3 regions of the Streptomyces incarnatus genome follow, and region 2 is predicted to be linked to each of the others. Evidence: riboswitches for the same ligand, from Rfam matches in the RefSeq annotation. Region 2 holds a riboswitch; each other region holds the start of a gene.
The links. Region 2 has a riboswitch for cyclic di-AMP ahead of ABB07_RS15150 (C40 family peptidase). Riboswitches for the same ligand answer to the same signal wherever they lie in the genome.
Positions count from the first base shown of each region.

Region 1: another riboswitch for cyclic di-AMP. It lies ahead of ABB07_RS33110 (C40 family peptidase); the one in region 2 lies ahead of ABB07_RS15150 (C40 family peptidase).
Region 3: another riboswitch for cyclic di-AMP. It lies ahead of ABB07_RS16215 (transglycosylase SLT domain-containing protein); the one in region 2 lies ahead of ABB07_RS15150 (C40 family peptidase).

Region 1 covers NZ_CP011497.1:7,294,127-7,299,792, reverse strand. Annotated here, with positions in the region: gene ABB07_RS33120 (ATP-dependent Clp protease proteolytic subunit) at 1-604, shown strand, start outside; gene ABB07_RS33115 (hypothetical protein) at 612-917, shown strand; cyclic di-AMP (ydaO/yuaA leader) riboswitch at 1,337-1,490, shown strand; gene ABB07_RS33110 (C40 family peptidase) at 1,494-1,967, shown strand; gene ABB07_RS33105 (LysE family translocator) at 1,975-2,592, opposite strand; gene ABB07_RS33100 (LysR family transcriptional regulator) at 2,676-3,599, shown strand; gene ABB07_RS33095 (ATP-binding protein) at 3,762-4,220, opposite strand; gene ABB07_RS33090 (helix-turn-helix domain-containing protein) at 4,435-5,295, shown strand; gene ABB07_RS33085 (DUF397 domain-containing protein) at 5,305-5,526, shown strand; gene ABB07_RS33080 (8-amino-7-oxononanoate synthase) at 5,593-5,666, opposite strand, start outside.
Region 2 covers NZ_CP011497.1:3,424,341-3,430,006, forward strand. Annotated here, with positions in the region: gene ABB07_RS15140 (M23 family metallopeptidase) at 1-1,441, shown strand, start outside; gene pcrA (DNA helicase PcrA) at 1,524-4,016, opposite strand; cyclic di-AMP (ydaO/yuaA leader) riboswitch at 4,228-4,397, shown strand; gene ABB07_RS15150 (C40 family peptidase) at 4,405-5,580, shown strand.
Region 3 covers NZ_CP011497.1:3,643,878-3,649,543, forward strand. Annotated here, with positions in the region: gene ABB07_RS16205 (LolA family protein) at 1-155, opposite strand, end outside; gene ABB07_RS16210 (polyprenyl synthetase family protein) at 615-1,625, opposite strand; cyclic di-AMP (ydaO/yuaA leader) riboswitch at 2,158-2,340, shown strand; gene ABB07_RS16215 (transglycosylase SLT domain-containing protein) at 2,345-2,839, shown strand; gene ABB07_RS16220 (HAD family hydrolase) at 2,957-3,769, opposite strand; gene ABB07_RS16225 (FAD-dependent oxidoreductase) at 3,907-5,109, opposite strand; gene ABB07_RS16230 (carboxylate--amine ligase) at 5,158-5,666, opposite strand, start outside.

The DNA of each region.
Region 1 (5,666 bases), 3.9 Mb from region 2:
CGAGTTCACCGAGCGCACCGGCAGCGGTGCCCGCACGCTCGATCCCTACGGCAAGCTCTTCGAGGACCGGATCGTCTTCCTCGGTACCGCGCTGGACGACACGGCGGCGAACGACGTGATGGCGCAGTTCATGTACCTCGAACACGCCGCCCCGGAGCGGGACATCACGCTGTACGTCAACTCCCCCGGCGGCACGTTCAGCGCGCTGACGGCGGTCTACGACACGATGCGCTACGTCAGTTGCGACGTGGCGACCTACTGCCTGGGACAGGCCGCCTCTCACGCCGCGCTGCTGCTCGCGGCCGGCACGCCGGGCAAGCGGTTCACCCTGCCGGGCGCCCGCATGGTGATCGAGCAGCCGCAGCTCCCGGAACCGATGCAGGGTCAGTTCAGCGATCTGCTCATCCAGGCCGAGGAGTTGGCCCGGATGCGCACGGTGGCGGAGGAGATGCTGGCACGGCACACCGGGCGCACGGCCGAGCAGGTGCGGCGCGATCTGGAGCGGGACCTGGTCCTCGACGCCGCCGGGGCGGTGGCCTACGGCCTGGTCGACGCCGTCGTGCCCGGCCGGCGGAGCACCCCCGGCGCACCGGACGCGAGGTGAGCCGCCGATGCTGCCGGAGCTGCCGCCACTGCCCGCACTCACGCGTGCCGAGGGCGATCTGATCGACCGTTATCTCGAGGCCGCCGACCTGCTGGGCCGCATCAACCCCGCGCACGGCGGGGACACCTATCACGGGCTGCGCGCCGCCCAGGCCCTGGCACGCAAGGCCGCAGAGCTGCGTGACGCCCTCGCGTTGATGCACCGGCGGGGCGAGACGGAGCTGCACGGGGACACGCTGGCACGGGCCTTGCGGGTGCTGGACGGCGAACGCCGTACCGCGCGCGTCGCGCTCCCGCCCGACGGTGTCGGCTGATCCGGACGCCGGACCGGCCTGACGCGGCCCGGGTGTCGACAGGAGCCGCCCTCGCCGGAGTTGAAACGGCCCGAACGACGTACCGCCGACCGGTGTATATCCCGATCATTCTACGAGCCTCCCGACTTGCGCCCAGCGTGTGTCCGCCGTTCCCGAGAAAGCGCTTCTTCCCAGGTCGGGGGCTACGTCGGGGATCTGACGGCGCCTCGAACAGAACACTGTCCACCCGAACGGGCGAGTGGTGAGTAACACCACAAATCCACGGATGCATTGGGATTTTCGGACCGGTGTGGGCGAAGATCCCGTCCGACGACAAGCCCCCGCCACCGCGGCGGGGCGGTCCGGGCGGACGCCGAGTCCTGCCGCCGTCCCGGATGACCGGTCGACAGGAGTGGATCGGCAGGAGTGGAGGACCCAGGCAAGACGGGTCGCCGGAACGGATGTTCGTCTGCACGTCGCAGACGGCCGGACGTTCCGAGCAACCCTTGGGGTGAAGCCGCGGCAACGCGGCCGGGCAACTTCGCCAGCCCGAATCCGACAGGTCATCCTTCACAGGCGGCTGACGAAGGGTTGCGCATGACTGCGCCTAATCGTGTCCCGTCGCTCATGGTCCGGGCCGGCACGGCCTCGGCCCTCACCCTCGCCGCCGTCGGCGGCTCGATCGCGGTCCCCGGGCTCGCCACCGATGCCTCGGCCGCGACCCTCGCGACCAAAGCACTGCAGGTCGCGGCCTCGAAGAAGGGGTCCCCGTACCAGTACGGGGCCACCGGGCCGCGCAGGTTCGACTGCTCGGGGCTGACGCTCTACTCGTTCAAGAAGGCGGGCAAGACCCTGCCGCGGACCGCCGCGCAGCAGTACAACCGGACGAACCACATCTCCGCCAGCCATCGCAGGGCTGGTGACCTGGTGTTCTTCCACTACGGCTCGAACGTCTACCACGTCGGCATCTACGCCGGGCACAACAAGATCTGGCACGCCCCGAGGACCGGTTCCGTGGTCCGGCTCGAGAAGATCTGGACGTCGAGCGTCTGGTACGGCCGGGTCAGCTGACCCGCCGTCAGGGCAGGAGCGGCTCCAGCAGCAGGGCCGCTCCCAGCACCGTCAGCGCCACCCCGGTGCCCGCCTGGAGCCCACGGGCGGCCCGGGGCCGGCGCAGCCATCCGCCCAGCCGGTCCACCAGCAGCGCGACCACCTGGAACCACACCAGCGCCAGCGCGCACACGATGAGCGCGAGCAGCAGGGTCCGGGGCAGCGCGGGGCTCCCGGCGGGCACGAACTGCGGCAGCAGGCTGAGGAAGGTCAGCGAGGCCTTCGGATTGAGGACGTTGGTGACGAAGCCCTGCCGGAGCGGGTGCGCCGGCTCGGCCGCCGTGTCCTTCGGCGACTGGACGGCTCCCCGCAGCGACCACAGCGTGCGCACCCCGAGGTGCAGCACATAGGCGCCGCCCAGCAGTTGCAGCGCCCGGAACAGCGCGGGCACGGCCACCAGCACCGCCGCGACACCGGCCACCGCCAGGGTGGTGTGCACCAGGAGTCCGCCCGCGATACCGAGCCCGCAGACCGCGCCGGCCCGGCGTGAGACCAGCGCGTTGCGTACGACCACGGTGAAGTCGGCGCCCGGCATGGCGACCAGACCGGCGGCGATACCGGTGAAGGCGATGAGCTGTCCGTCCATGTGCCCAGACTGCCTTGGCAGAGCCTTCAGCAGGTATTTCGGCTTTTCTGGGTGAGCCTGAAGCAATGCTTTAGGCTGGTCCCATGTACGACCCCACCCGGCTGGCCGCACTGGTGGCCGTCGCGGAGGCCGGCTCCATCACCCGGGCCGCCGACCGGCTCGGCTACACGCCGCCCGCCCTCTCCCAGCAACTGGCCAAGCTGGAGCGGGAGGCGGGTACCGCGCTGCTGGTGCGGCACCATCGCGGGGCGCGGCTGACCGAGGCGGGCGAGGTGCTGGTGGCCCGGGCCCGGCGGGTGCTGGACGAGCTGGAACAGGCCCGGCACGAGCTGGCCCGGCTGACCGGTCTCACCGGCGGCGCGCTGCGGCTCGGCACCTTCCCGACCGCAGGGGTGCATCTGCTGCCACCGGCGCTGAGCGCGTTCCGCCGGGCCCACCCGGACGTGACGCTGTCGGTCGCGGACTACGATCCGCCGACCGGGGTCACGGCGGTGGCGGCCGGCGAGGTGGACCTGGCGCTGACCCACACCTACCACCCGGCCGAGCGCTCCCCGGTGCCGTCGTCGGTGCGTCTGGAGCCGGTCCTGGTGGAGGAGCTGGTGCTGGTGACCGCGCCCGGACACGCCCTGAGCAGCACCTCGTCCCGGCTGCCCCTGGCCGAGCTGGCAGGACAGCCGCTGATCAGCATGGCGCCGCACCATCCGGCCCGCCGGGACATCGAGGCGCTGCTGTCCGAGGCGGGCGCCACACCGGCCCTGCTGGTACCGACCCCGGGATACGCCGTGGTCTGCGCCCTCGTCAGCGCCGGGCTCGGCGTGGCCGTCGTCCCCGAGATGGTGGCCCGCACGGCCTCCACACCGGTCGGCGTACGCCCCCTGGAAGCGGGCCGCCTGCACCGCACCATCTCCGTGGCCTACCGCCCGGACGAATCCACGCCGGCCGCGGACGCCTTCCGCGCACTGCTCCGAGGAGCCTTCGGCCGAGCGGGCCGCTCGCCGGGAGCTTGAGCGCCCGAGCGGGCCGTCCCGGGGCCTTCGGTGTTGTCCTGCCGTACCGGGGTGACCTTGCCTTGCTCCCTCGGGCACCCTCGTGTGTCGTCACCCCGTCCTCCTCGATGCGGCACGCGGTGAGAGCACCAGCACCACGCGCCCGCGCCCCTGTCCGGAGGGCTACGGCTCCTGTGGTCCCGCCGCGGGAACCGGCTCGGCCGGGATGATCCACGGGAGTTCGATGGAGACCGTCTTGCCACCCTCGCGGGTGGGGCGGACACGGAGTCTGCCCCCGCACTCCGCGGTGAGCCAGCGGATGATGACCATGCCGCGGCCGTTGTCCTGCTGGACGGCGGCGGGCAGTCTCTTCGGAAAGCGCGGGTGACTGTCCGTGACGCCGATGCGCAGATGTTCGTCACGGTCCAGCGCGATGTCGACCGTGAAGGTGGGTGACTGACCGAAGGTGTGCTGTACGGCGTTCGTGGCGAGTTCGGAGACGATGAGCCGCACGGTGTCGGCCGTCTCGGTGTCCGACGGCAGGCCCCACTCCGCGAGCGTGCCCACGACATACGTGCGGGCCGCGGAGACCGAGGCGGGATCGCTCGGCAGAGTGACGGATGCTTCCAGATGGTCTGCCATGGCGACGTCGTCCCTTTCCCACGGGACCGCAGTCCGACACGGAGCCGGATGGTTCGAGTACGGTCCCGGACTGGTGCTTGCTCGTCAGACTGCCATCACGGGGCCGGTCACGGGGAGCGATCCACCAAGATATGCATATATCTGTCGCCCAAAGCGGTGAACTCTACGACGCGAGACCGTATTTGGGCGGCCCGGAAGGAGTAAGGAGGAGCCCATGCAGAACGGGCCGGCCGTGCGCCGCCGCAAACTGGGCGCCGAACTGCGCACGCTGCGCACCGGTGCTGGGCTCACGAGCGGTGATGCGGCCCGGCTGGTCGGCTGGCACCAGTCGAAAGTCAGCCGTATCGAGACCGGGGCCAGTGGTGTGAAACCAGCCGATGTGCGGTTACTCCTCGACGCCTACGAGGTACGCGACGGACAGCTGCGCGAGTTGCTGCTGATGCTGGCGGGCTCGGACGGTACGGGCGACCGGCACCGCTGGTGGCACGCCTACCGCGGGGTGCTGCCGCCCGCGTACCGGGACTTCATCAGCCTGGAGTCGCAGGCCAGCACGATGCGCACCCTGGAGACCACGGTCGTACCCGGCCTGCTGCAGACGCCCGAGTACGCCCGTGCGGTGACCCGGGCGGCCGTGTCGGACCTGGACGAGGAGGGTCTGGACGCGCTGGTCGAGGTACGGCTGGCCAGGCAGGACGTGCTCCGCGCCGACCCCCCGCTGGAGCTGAGCGCGGTGCTGGACGAGGCGGTGCTGCGGCGCGAGGTCGGCGGCCCCGAGGTCATGACCCGGCAGCTGGAGCGGCTGATGGAGGCGGCCCGGCTGCCCCAAGTCCGGCTCCAGGTACTGCCGTTCAGCGCCGGAGCGCATGTCGGCCTCACCGGGCCTTTCGTTATCTTGTCATTTCCGAGCACTTCTGATCTGGACGTGGTTGTTCTCGACCAGTTGACGAGTAGCCTCTACCTCGAACGGAAAGAAGACCTCATGGCCTACGCGGAGGCCTTCGACACCCTTCGGATGCACGCCCTTTCACCCGAGGACACGTTGGACTACATCGCCGGGATAGGTGACGGCGCGTAAGGAGGCACCATGTCAGCTCTGCCTCGGAACGTCCCTGCCAGTACCGACCTGCACGACGTGCGCTGGTTGCGCAGCAGCTACAGCACGGGAGCCAACAACTGCGTGGAGACGGCCCGGCCGCGCTCCGGCCCCGGGGCCGGACTGCTCGCCGTGCGCGACTCCAAGAACCCGGCCGGACCCGCGCTGCTCTTCTCCGCCGGGAGCTGGTCCGGTTTCCTCAGCACTCTCTGATCAGAACCGATCTCGACCGGTCACTCATAGCCATCCAAGGTTGAAGCACGGCCGTGTCACGCCGACTCATGGTCGCGTTTCGCCGATCACCCGTACAGCGCGTTCGATCTCGGCCCCGGACAGGTCCGCGCGGGCCGTCA
Region 2 (5,666 bases):
CGCGCCGTACGGGACGTATGAAGCCCCCTACGGCGACCTCACCACGTACGGCGGCTACGGCACCACCGGTTTTCCGGACGGCACCGGCACCTTCTCCACGGACCCGCTCTTCGGCACCATGCCCGGCCAGCAGGGCACCGGCTCGTACGACAGCACGCAGTGGCAGACCGGCCAGACCCCGCACTACGACCCGTACGCCGCCCAGCACCACGCCGCCTACGACTCCGGCGCCTACGACTCCACCGCCTGGACGATCCCGGCCCAGGCCAGGGGCAACGACGTCAGCGGGCAGTGGGACACGAGCGCGTGGTTGCCGCCCGAGCAGTCCGGCGCCACCGACCCGACCCAGCAGTGGTCGTGGGGCACCCAGTCCTTCGAGTCGGGCACGTTCGACGCCACGCAGTGGAATTCCGGCGGCCAGGCCGTGCCCGCACAGGCCGGGCACGCTGCTGAACCGTTCGGCCAGCAGCCGACCGGCGTCTTCGACCAGGTCGGCGACCCGCAGGCGACCGCGGCCTTCCCGCAGGCGCCGTACGACCGGACCCCGTACGAGGACGAGGCGCCGTACGAGAGCACCGCGTTCGGTGAAGAGCACACCGGGGACGAGGAGTCGGGCGCCCCGGACGAGGCGCACGCCGGGCAGGGCCTGCTGGAAGACGAGGAGGAGCGCGCGCCCGCGCGCCGGGCCGGCTCGCGCAGCGCCGCGCGCTCCCGCCGTCGTACGACCGCCAAGCGCTCCGCGCTGCTGACCGTCGCCGTGCCCTCGGCCTGTGTGATGGGCGTCGCCGGCATCGCCGCCGCCTCGATCGGCGCGCTGACCGACGGCAGTCAGGACACCACCGCCACCGCCTCGGACGCGCACGCGGTCAAGGCCTCGGTGGCCAACAGCAAGCTGGACACCCAGCTCAACACCCTGTCCGCCGGCGCCCATGACTTCGCCGACCGGGCGAGCCGTACGCAGGAGCGGATCGACCTCAAGAACCAGCAGGAGCTGGAGAAGAAGAAGGCCGCCGCGGCGGCCGCGCTCAAGGAGCGGCTGCGCCCCAAGTTCGTGCTGCCGGTCACGCAGAAGGGGCTCAGCGCCTACTTCGGCCAGGCGGGCGTGAACTGGATGTCCGTGCACACGGGCATCGACTTCCCCGTCGCCTACGGCACCACGGTGATGGCCGCCACCGACGGCACGGTCACCACCAAGTGGAACAGCGCCTACGGCAACATGATGATCGTGACGGCGAAGGACGGTACGCAGACCTGGTACTGCCATCTGTCCAGCTACCGCGTCGCCTCCGGGACGGTCGTCAAGGCCGGCGATCCGATCGCCTACTCCGGCAACTCCGGCAACTCCACCGGCCCGCACCTGCACTTCGAGGTACGACCCGCGGGCGGGGCGGCCATAGACCCGCTGCCGTGGCTGCGGAGCCACGGCCTCGACCCGACGTAGGAATCCCGCGTCGGCGTAGGAATGCCAGGGGCGTAGGAATGCCGGAAGGGGCCCGCGCTGTTCCGGCGAGGGCCCCTTCGGCTTACAGCTTCTCCACCGGCGCGTACCGCAGCAGCAGCCGCTTCGGCTTGGCGTCGCCGAAGTCGATCGTCGCCTCCGCGTTCGCACCCGTGCCCTTCACGGCGACGACCGTGCCGAGCCCGAACTGGTCGTGGGTGACCCGGTCCCCGACGGCCAGGGCGACCACCGGCTTCTCCGAGGTGCGCCGGGTGGCGAACCCGGACGCGCCCGACGCCGAGGAACGCGAGCGGGTCGAGGACAGCGAGGCCGCGATCCCGGACGCGGGACCGGACGAGACCGGTGCCGTCGCTCCCGTCCGCTTCCAGTCCACATGGGTGGGCGGGATCTCCTCCAGGAAGCGGGAGGGCGGGTTGTACGACGGCTGGCCCCAGGCGCTGCGCATGGCCGACCGCGTGAGGTAGAGCCGCTCCCGCGCGCGCGTGATGCCGACGTACGCCAGGCGGCGCTCCTCCTCCAGCTCCTTGGTCTGGCCGAGGGCGCGCATGTGCGGGAAGACGCCGTCCTCCATGCCGGTCAGGAAGACGACCGGGAACTCCAGGCCCTTGGCGGTGTGCAGGGTCATCAGGGTGATGACTCCGGAGCCGTCCTCGTCCTCGTCGGGGATCTGGTCGGAGTCGGCGACCAGGGCCACCTGCTCCAGGAAGTCGGCCAGCCCCACCGACTCGCCCTCACCGCGCTCCTGCTCGAACTCCAGGGCCACCGCCGCGAGTTCCTGGAGGTTCTCGATGCGGGTCTCGTCCTGCGGGTCGGTGGAGGTCTGCAGTTCGGCCAGATACCCGGTCCGTTCGAGCACGGCCTCCAGGACGGTGGCCGGACCGGCTCCGGACTCCACGATCGTACGCAGGTCCTCCATCAGCGTGTTGAACCGCTTGACGGCGTTGGTGGAGCGCGCGGCCATGCCGTACGCCTCGTCCACGCGCTTGAGCGCCTGCGGGAAGCTGATCCTCTCGCGCTGGGCGAGGGCGTCGATCATCGCCTCCGCGCGCTCACCGATGCCCCGCTTGGGCACGTTGAGGATGCGGCGCAGCGGCACCGAGTCCTCCGGGTTGGCGAGGACGCGCAGGTAGGCGAGGACGTCCCGGACCTCCTTGCGTTCGTAGAAGCGGACGCCGCCGACGACCTTGTAGGGCAGGCCGACGCGGATGAAGACCTCTTCGAAGACACGGGACTGCGCGTTGGTGCGGTAGAAGACGGCGACGTCGCCCGCCCTGGCCTCGCCCGCGTCGACCAGGCGGTCTATCTCGTCGGCGACGAACTGGGCCTCGTCGTGCTCGGTGTCCGCGACGTAACCGGTGATCCGCGCTCCCTGCCCGGCGTTGGTCCACAGGTTCTTCGGGCGGCGGGACTCGTTGCGCTCGATGACCGCGTTGGCCGCGGACAGGATGGTCTGCGTGGAGCGGTAGTTCTGCTCCAGCAGGATCGTCGTCGCGTCCGCGTAGTCCTCCTCGAACTGGAGGATGTTGCGGATGGTCGCGCCCCGGAAGGCGTAGATCGACTGGTCGGCGTCACCCACGACGCACAGCTCGGCCGGCGGGATGTCGTACTCGCCGGTCGGGGTGTCGCCCTCGTCGGCGGGGCGCTCTGCCGTGCCGACGAGTTCCCGTACGAGTGCGTACTGGGCGTGGTTGGTGTCCTGGTACTCGTCGACCAGGACGTGCCGGAAGCGGCGGCGGTAGTGCTCGGCGACGTCCGGGAAGGCGCGCAGCAGGTTGACCGTCGTCATGATCAGGTCGTCGAAGTCGAGCGCGTTGGCCTCGCGGAGCCGCGACTGGTAGAGCGCGTAGGCCTGGGCGAGGGTCTTCTCGAAGCCGTCGGTGGCCTGGGCGGCGAAGTCCTCCTCGTCGATCAGCTCGTTCTTCAGATTGCTGATCTTCGCGCTGAAGGACTTCGGCGGGAAGCGCTTCGGGTCGAGGTCCAGGTCGCGGCAGACCAGGGCCATCAGACGCTTGCTGTCGGCGGCGTCGTAGATCGAGAACGACGACGTGAAGCCGAGCTTCTTCGACTCGCGGCGCAGGATGCGCACGCACGCGCTGTGGAAGGTCATCACCCACATCACGTTCGCGCGCGGGCCGACGAGGTGCTCGACGCGCTCCTTCATCTCGCCCGCGGCCTTGTTGGTGAAGGTGATCGCGAGGATCTGGCCGGGGTGCACATGCCGCTCGGCGAGCAGGTACGCGATGCGGTGGGTGAGCACGCGGGTCTTGCCGGAGCCGGCGCCGGCGACGATGAGCAGCGGGGAGCCGGCGTGCACGACCGCCGCGCGCTGGTTGTCGTTCAGCCCCTCCAGCAGCGCCGCCGAGTCGATCGCGGGGCGGGGCGCGCCGTCGCGGTAGTGGGTGTCCCGGTCCGGCGGCATGTCGAACTTCCCGCCGAACAGATCGTCCGGAAGCGGCTCCGGAGCGTGATCGTCCTCGGGCGGCGGCGGGGGCTCCTCCTCGTGCCCGCGAGGGGCCTGGAGGTCCGCCAGGAAGCTGTCGTCAAAGAGGCTGCTCATCGCTCTCCGAGTCTAGGGTGCCCCACCGACAACCGGTCGCCGTCCCGGGAAGATGGCCGCCGAAGCCCGCCCGGGAAAGCCACTCACCGTGCGGAATCGGCCGATGACGGGAACGTGATTTCAGCGCCAGATCACGAAAATGTATCGGACATATCACGCACCAACCTTCACACTAGTCACACCAGTTGGCTAGGTTGCCGTCAGGCCGCGTGCGCGGCCTCCGCCGAGTCCGGTGCGCCCGCGTGGTGCCCGGAGCCGGGGACCCACCGATCCTGGGGTGAATCGGCCGACTCCCGCCCGGGACGACGCCGTAGGGCAACCCTTCCGAACCGCCGCCCGAACCCGACAGCTAACCCGGTAGGCGGCCCATTGGAAGGAGTCGCCTCCCTTGGCGTCGCACCGCAAGCCGCGCCCCGGCGGAACCACCGGAGCCGGTCTCCGCACCCCCGCCCTCGCCACCGCCGCCCTCACCTCCATGGCGGTGTTCTCGCAGACCGCCGAGGCCGCCCCGAGAACCGATCACGCCAAGCCGAGCCTGGAAGAGGTCGAGAAGAAGGTCGACGACCTCTACCGCCAGGCGGAGTCGGCCACCGAGAAGTACGACGCGGCCAAGGAGCGCACCGGCAAACAGCGGAGCCGCGCCGACGCCCTGCGCGACGAGGTCGCCCGGCGCACCGCACGCCTCAACACGGCCCGTGAGGAGCTGGGATCCTTCGCCGCGGCCCAGTACCGCACCGGCACCGCCGCTCCCGGCACGGCCACCTTCCTGCTGGCGAACGACCCGCAGGACTACTTCGACCAGACCCAGCTGATGAACCGGCTGACCTCGCGGGAGAAGAGCGCGGTCGACGACTACATCGGCGAGCAGGCCGCGACCATGAAGAAGCGCCGGGAGGCCGCGGAGAGCCTCCAGACGCTGACCGACTCACAGCACGACCTGCAGACCGCCAAGGCCACCGTGCAGAGGAAACTCGCCTCGGCGCGCGAGCTGCTGTCGCAGCTGACGGCCCAGGAGAAGGCGCGGCTGGCCGCCATCGAGCGGGAGAAGCAGCAGGAGGCGGCCCGCAAGGCGGCCGAGCTGGCCAAGCAGCAGGCGGCCCGGCAGCAGGCCGGCTCGTCGTCGTCCTCGTCCACGGGGTCGGGGTCGGGGTCCGCCTCCGGTTCGACGGGATCCGGCTCGACCGGGTCCACATCCGGCTCGTACGACACGAAGGCCGAGAATGCGATCGCCTTCGCCCGCGCGCAGATCGGCAAGCCGTATGTGTGGGGCGCCACCGGGCCCGACTCCTACGACTGCTCGGGCCTCACCCAGGCCGCCTGGAAGGCCGCCGGCGTCACGCTTCCGCGCACCACGTACGACCAGGTCAATGCGGGTACCACGGTCTCGCTCGCCGACGCGCGGCCGGGCGACCTGATCTTCTTCTACGACGACATCAGCCACGTCGGCGTCTACATAGGCAACGGCATGATGATCCACGCCCCCAAGCCGGGCGCGTACGTCCGCGAGGAGTCGATCTACTACGGCGGCGAGTCGATCATCCACAGCGTGGTCCGCCCGGGCTGACCGCCCCTCGTGACCCGGGCGCGGGCCCCGGTCCGTCCCGCTGCACGCGTGCGTGCCACCGCCTTGCATGTCCAGGCACGGTGCCG
Region 3 (5,666 bases), 220 kb from region 2:
GAGGCGGCGAGCGCCGGGACCAGACCGATCGTGGCCGCCGCGACCCCCACCACGGCGACCGGGACCGCGTAGCGGGCGGCCCTGCGGCGTCCGGGGTGCCGCTCCTCGTCCTCCCGCCCGGCGTCCACTGCGTCGTCGGATTCGTACGGTGCCATGTGTGCCTTACCTCCGTCGTCGGCGGCGGCTGTTCTCACGCTGGTCCACCAGAGCCGCCATTCTCACCCGAATCGGTGAGGAGTGGTGATTTCCGTGGTCCCCATCTCACCAAATCAGCCATGAGGAAGCGTCAGACCACGGAGCCAACTCCGTGTACGCCTGCGGTATGACACGTAGGGGCCGGAGCTCCGCCGACCCGTAGGGGTCTCACCGGAACGGAGGGAGCCGTACGGGGTCGTGGGGGCGTACGGACGCACGGGCGTATGACCCGGCACGCGCGCGTGCGGGGCCGTACGAACCGGAGGGGCGGACGGCCGGAGGCCCGGAGCGGCGGACCACCGGAGACGGGCCACCCGGTCGCACGGCCCGGAGCGCGGCGCGGTGAACGGCGCGGCGAACGGCCGGAAGCGTGCCGGGCCGTACGACCGGAGGCGTACGGCGTGTCGGGTGACGGGAGGTCAGCCAGCGCGGTGGACCACCGCGTCGCACAGCTCCATCAGCGCGGCCTTGGCGTCGCACTCGCGCAGCGGCACCAGCGCGGCCCGCGCCTCCTCCGCGTACCGCACGGTGTCCCGGCGGGCCTGCTCCAGCGCGGGGTGGGCGCGCAGCGCGGCCAGCGCCTCGGCGTGCCGGGCGTCGTCGCTGAGGTCGGAGTCGAGCAGCTCGCACAGCGCGATGTCCTCGGCCAGACCCAGGCGGGCGGCCCGCTCGCGCAGCCGGAGCACGGGCAGCGTCGGGATGCCCTCGCGCAGGTCGGTGCCCGGGGTCTTGCCGGACTCGTGCGAGTCGGAGGCGATGTCCAGGACGTCGTCGGCGAGCTGGAAGGCGACACCGAGCCGCTCGCCGTACTGGGTGAGCACGTCCACGACCGTCTCGTCGGCGCCGGACATCATCGCGCCGAACCGGCACGACACCGCCACCAGCGAGCCCGTCTTGCCGCCGAGCACGTCCAGGTAGTGCTCGACCGGGTCGCGGCCGTCGGAGGGGCCGGCGGTCTCCAGGATCTGGCCGGTGACCAGCCGCTCGAACGCGAGCGCCTGCACCCGGACCGCCTCGGGGCCGAGGTCGGCGAGGATCTGGGAGGCGCGGGCGAAGAGGAAGTCGCCGGTGAGCACCGCGACGGAGTTGCCCCAGCGGGTGTTGGCGCTGTCCACGCCGCGGCGCACGGCCGCCTCGTCCATGACGTCGTCGTGGTACAGCGTGGCGAGGTGGGTCAGCTCCACGACCACGGCCGAGGGCACGATGCCCGGCGCGTAGGGGTCGCCGAACTGGGCCGCGAGCATCACGAGCAGCGGCCGGAACCGCTTCCCGCCGGCTCGTACGAGGTGCTGCGCGGCCTCCGTGATGAACGGGACCTCGCTCTTGGTGGCCTCGAGCAAGCCTTCCTCGACAGCCGCCAATCCGGCCTGGACATCGGCTTCCAGAGCCTGGTCCCGCACGCTCAGCCCGAACGGCCCGACGACGGTCACGAGGGGTCTCCTGTCTGCTGGTGTCTGCTGGCGATTACACGGTTTGTCGATAGGTCGCTGCCATCACTCAAGTCAGCGTATCCGGTCCCTGTTCGATCACCGATAGCGCCCACCGGTCCAGCCCGGGCGGTATCGGATCACGACCGGTATGTTTTTGATCAAGTGCTATGAGCGGACATTTATCGACTTAACAGGAATCCGCGCCCTGTGTCGCGAACCGAAGAGCGGGCGGAGTAATGCCTGCCACCCGATTCACCCAAATCCCTCATGTCCGATTTAAAATACTTTGCGATTTAGTGAGTTGGGTCACGCGCGATCACGCGCAACCGCCACCCCTGAGGGCCCGCCAGGCTACCTCCACTCCTTGCTCCGTGGGCGAGTTGAGAGTTGGCAACCGCAAAGGATCAAGTGTCCCAAACGGCGCATACCAAGGTCAAACTGGACGTTATGTGAATCCAGCCCTTGTTCCCGACATGTGCTCTCGCATACGTTCCGGGCCAGTCGGGTGGACGCCGAATCCTGCCGCCGCCCGTGTGACCCATCGACGAACTCATTCGTACGGCAGGAGCGGGGGACCCAGGTAAGTCCGCCGGACCGGCCGGCACACGCCGCACCGGAACGGCTAGGGGTGAAGCCGTGTCCTCTCCCGAGGGCGCGGCCGGGCACCTCCCCGCCCGAACCCGACAGCTCACCTCGCAGGCGCCGGAGAGGACTTCCCCATGCCCGCTGCCGCTCAGCACCGCCGCCCCCGCGCCAACCGTCTCGCCCGCGCCCTCGCCGTCGCCGGCACCGGCGCCGCCGTCCTCGCCCTGCCGCTCATCGGTGCCACCAGCGCCTCCGCGGCCACCGGCACGACCGCCACCAAGACGGCTTCCACCACCCTCGCCGGGTACCCGAACAACCTCGACGGCTGGATCCGCGAGTCCCTCGCGATCATGGCCCAGAAGGGCATCCCGGGCACCTACGACGGCATCCACCGCAACGTCATGCGGGAGTCCTCCGGCAACCCGAACGCCATCAACAACTGGGACTCCAACGCCGCCAAGGGCATCCCGTCCAAGGGCCTGCTCCAGGTGATCGACCCGACCTTCAACGCCTACCACGTGGCCGGCACCTCCTTCGACCCCTACGACCCGGTCGCCAACATCACCGCGGCCTGCAACTACGCCGCCGCGCGGTACGGGTCGATCGACAACGTGTCCAGCGCGTACTGACGGTCCCGCGACCGGCCCGGCCTCGGCCGCCCGGAGTGTGCCCCGACCTGACGGAGGGGCGCGCCGGGCGGCCGTCGCCGCTTCCGCGGGACGGGCGGGCGCCTACTGATGTGCCGGTCAGTCGGTCGGGAACAGTCTTTCGAGGACGGCGGCGATGCCGTCGTCCTCGTTCGACAGGGTGACCTCGTCGGCCACCGCCTTCAGTTCGGGGTGCGCGTTGGCCATGGCGACCCCGCGTCCGGCCCACTCGAACATCGGGATGTCGTTGGGCATGTCGCCGAACGCCAGGGCCGCCTCCGCCGCGATCCCGAGCCGCTCGGCGGCCAGCGCGAGACCGGTCGCCTTGGTCACCCCCGACGGCTGGAGCTCCACGGTCCCCGGCCCCGACATGGTGACGGTCGCGAGCGAGCCCACCACCGCGCGCGCGATGGCCGCCAACTCGTCGTCGGGCAGGGCGGCATGGCGCAGCAGCACCTTGCTGATCGGCGCGCACCACAGGTCGTCGCGCCGGCCGACCCGGACCGCGGGCAGGGTCGGGTGCGGCATCCGGTACCCGGGCTCGATCAGCGTGAGCCCGTCGACCCCGTCCTGGTCGACGGCCGCGTACACCTGCCCCACCTCGGCCTCGATCTTGCCGAGCGCGGTCTCGGCCAGCTCCCGGTCCAGCCGGACCGACCACAGCAGACGGCCGGTCCCGGCGTCGTAGACCTGTGCGCCCTGGCCGCACACCGCGAGCCCCGTGCAGCCGAGGTGCGCGAGGAGCTGCCGTACCCGCGGAGCCGGGCGGCCCGTCACCACCAGGTGCCGGGCACCGGCCCGCGCCACCCGCGCGAGCGCGGCGAGCGACCGGCCGGAGACGCTGTCGTCGCCGCGCAGCAGTGTTCCGTCCAGGTCGGTGGCGATCAGTGCATATGCGGGTGAGGCTGCCATGATCAGAGAATACGGATACCTGGCTCCGCCGACTCACCTTGTCGCCCTGCGCACTTACGTGCTGATCCACCCCAAGTGGTGTCTCCCGCCTCCTCGTTGATGCGCGCCGATGAGCGGGATCAGGGCGGGCCGCGGCCTCACCCGTGGGCCGACGCCAGGTGTTTCGTCAGGCGCGGTGAGGCGAACTCCGTGCCGCAGACGAAACGCATCACCGGGCCGTACGACGACGCCGCCGGCAGACCGGTGAAGTACAGGCCGGGAACGGACGAGACGAAGCCGGGGCCGAGCCTCGGCGTGCCGCGGCTCACCGCGAGCCGGGTGCGCAGTTCGTGGCCGAGGAAGTCCATCGCCGCGATGTCCACGCGGTAGCCGGTGGCGGCGATGACGTGGTCGGCGGTGAGCCGCTCGGTGTGCCCGCCGTGGGTGCGGACGGTGAGGACGGGGCTGCCGCCCGGTGCCTCGGCGCTCACCACCCGCTCCACGTCCTGCACCTGCACCGCGCTCTCGAAGCGCTCGCGCAGCCACCAGGCGCCGAGCGGTCCGAGGACCCGGCGGACCAGGAAGTGGCGGGTGGCCTCGGGCAGGTAGCGGTAGGGGTGCGGGTAGTAGCTGAACGCCCACAGCGACCAGGCGCGGCCGAACGGGGACTCGGGACGCAGCTTCGGCTGGTCCCAGGGCGGGGCGCCGAAGGCGACCCGGCCGCGGCCGCGCGCGACCACACGCACGCGTGCCCCCGCCTCGGCGGCGAGCGCCGCGGTCTCCAGCGCGGACTGGCCCGCGCCGACCACGATGAGCTCCTTGCCGGCGAAACGGCTCAGGTCGTGGTGCTGGGAGCTGTGCGAGACCGGGCCGGTGGGCGCCGGTCCGTCGGCCGCTGCTTCCGCGAGCTCCGCCGGCAGATGCGCGAGGCCCGACAGCCCGGTGGCGACGACGACCGCGCGCGCGGTGAACATCTCCCCCGAATCCAGCTTCAGTTCGAAGCCGCCGCTCTTGTCGCGGTCCACCGAGACGACCCGGACCCCCTCCAGGCCGGGGACGAGCTTCTGCTGGAACCACTCGCCGTAGGCGATGAAGGTCTCCACCGGGATGATGTCCTCGTCGGTGACCAGGCGGCGGATGCCTGCCGCGTCGCAGTAGTCGGCGAGGGTGTGGCCGGGCTGCGGGCAGTCGAGGTTCGAGGCGGCGGGTGTCGACTTCAGGAGCATGCCCTCGGGCATGTGGTCGCGCCAGCTGACCATGGGGTCACCGAAGACGCGGACGGGAATGCCGCGCGCCCGCAGATGGGCGGCGGTGGACAGGCCGAACGGCCCGGCCCCGATGACTGCAACCGGTCGAGTCACGAAGTCCCTCCCCAGGACATGGTGCGCCACTCTTGGCGGTGGCTTTGCCTACTTCGTGGAGGTGCTGCTGCCGCGGCGGTTGGTCCGCCACAGCTGGTAGAGGTGCTTCGCGCCCGGGCGCACGAAGCGGGCGAGCATCGTGAGGAACGGCAGCGGGTCGTCACCCGCGAGCCAGGCCAGCTCGGTCCCGCTCGCCGTCGCCGGCGCGTGCGGCGTCGTATAGCCGCTGCGGCGGTAGGCGAGGAGGGCCGGCAGGTCGATGTTCTCCACGATGTAGCGGTGGCCGGCGCGCTGTTCCCCCTCCGGGACGGGGCGGCCGGTCAGGTTCAGATGCATGGCGCGTACGACGTCCACGCCCGACTCGTTTTCGAACAGCCGGAACTGGGCGCCCATGCGCGGGTTGAAGTCGAGGAGCTTGTACTGTCCGTCGCGCCGGTCGAAGCGCAGGTCGAGGTCGATGATGCCGCTGTAGCCGATCTGTTTGATGAAACGCGCGGCGAGGTCGGTGAGTTCCGGGTTGTCGACGACGTACGCGTTCGCCGTCATGCCGGCGTGCG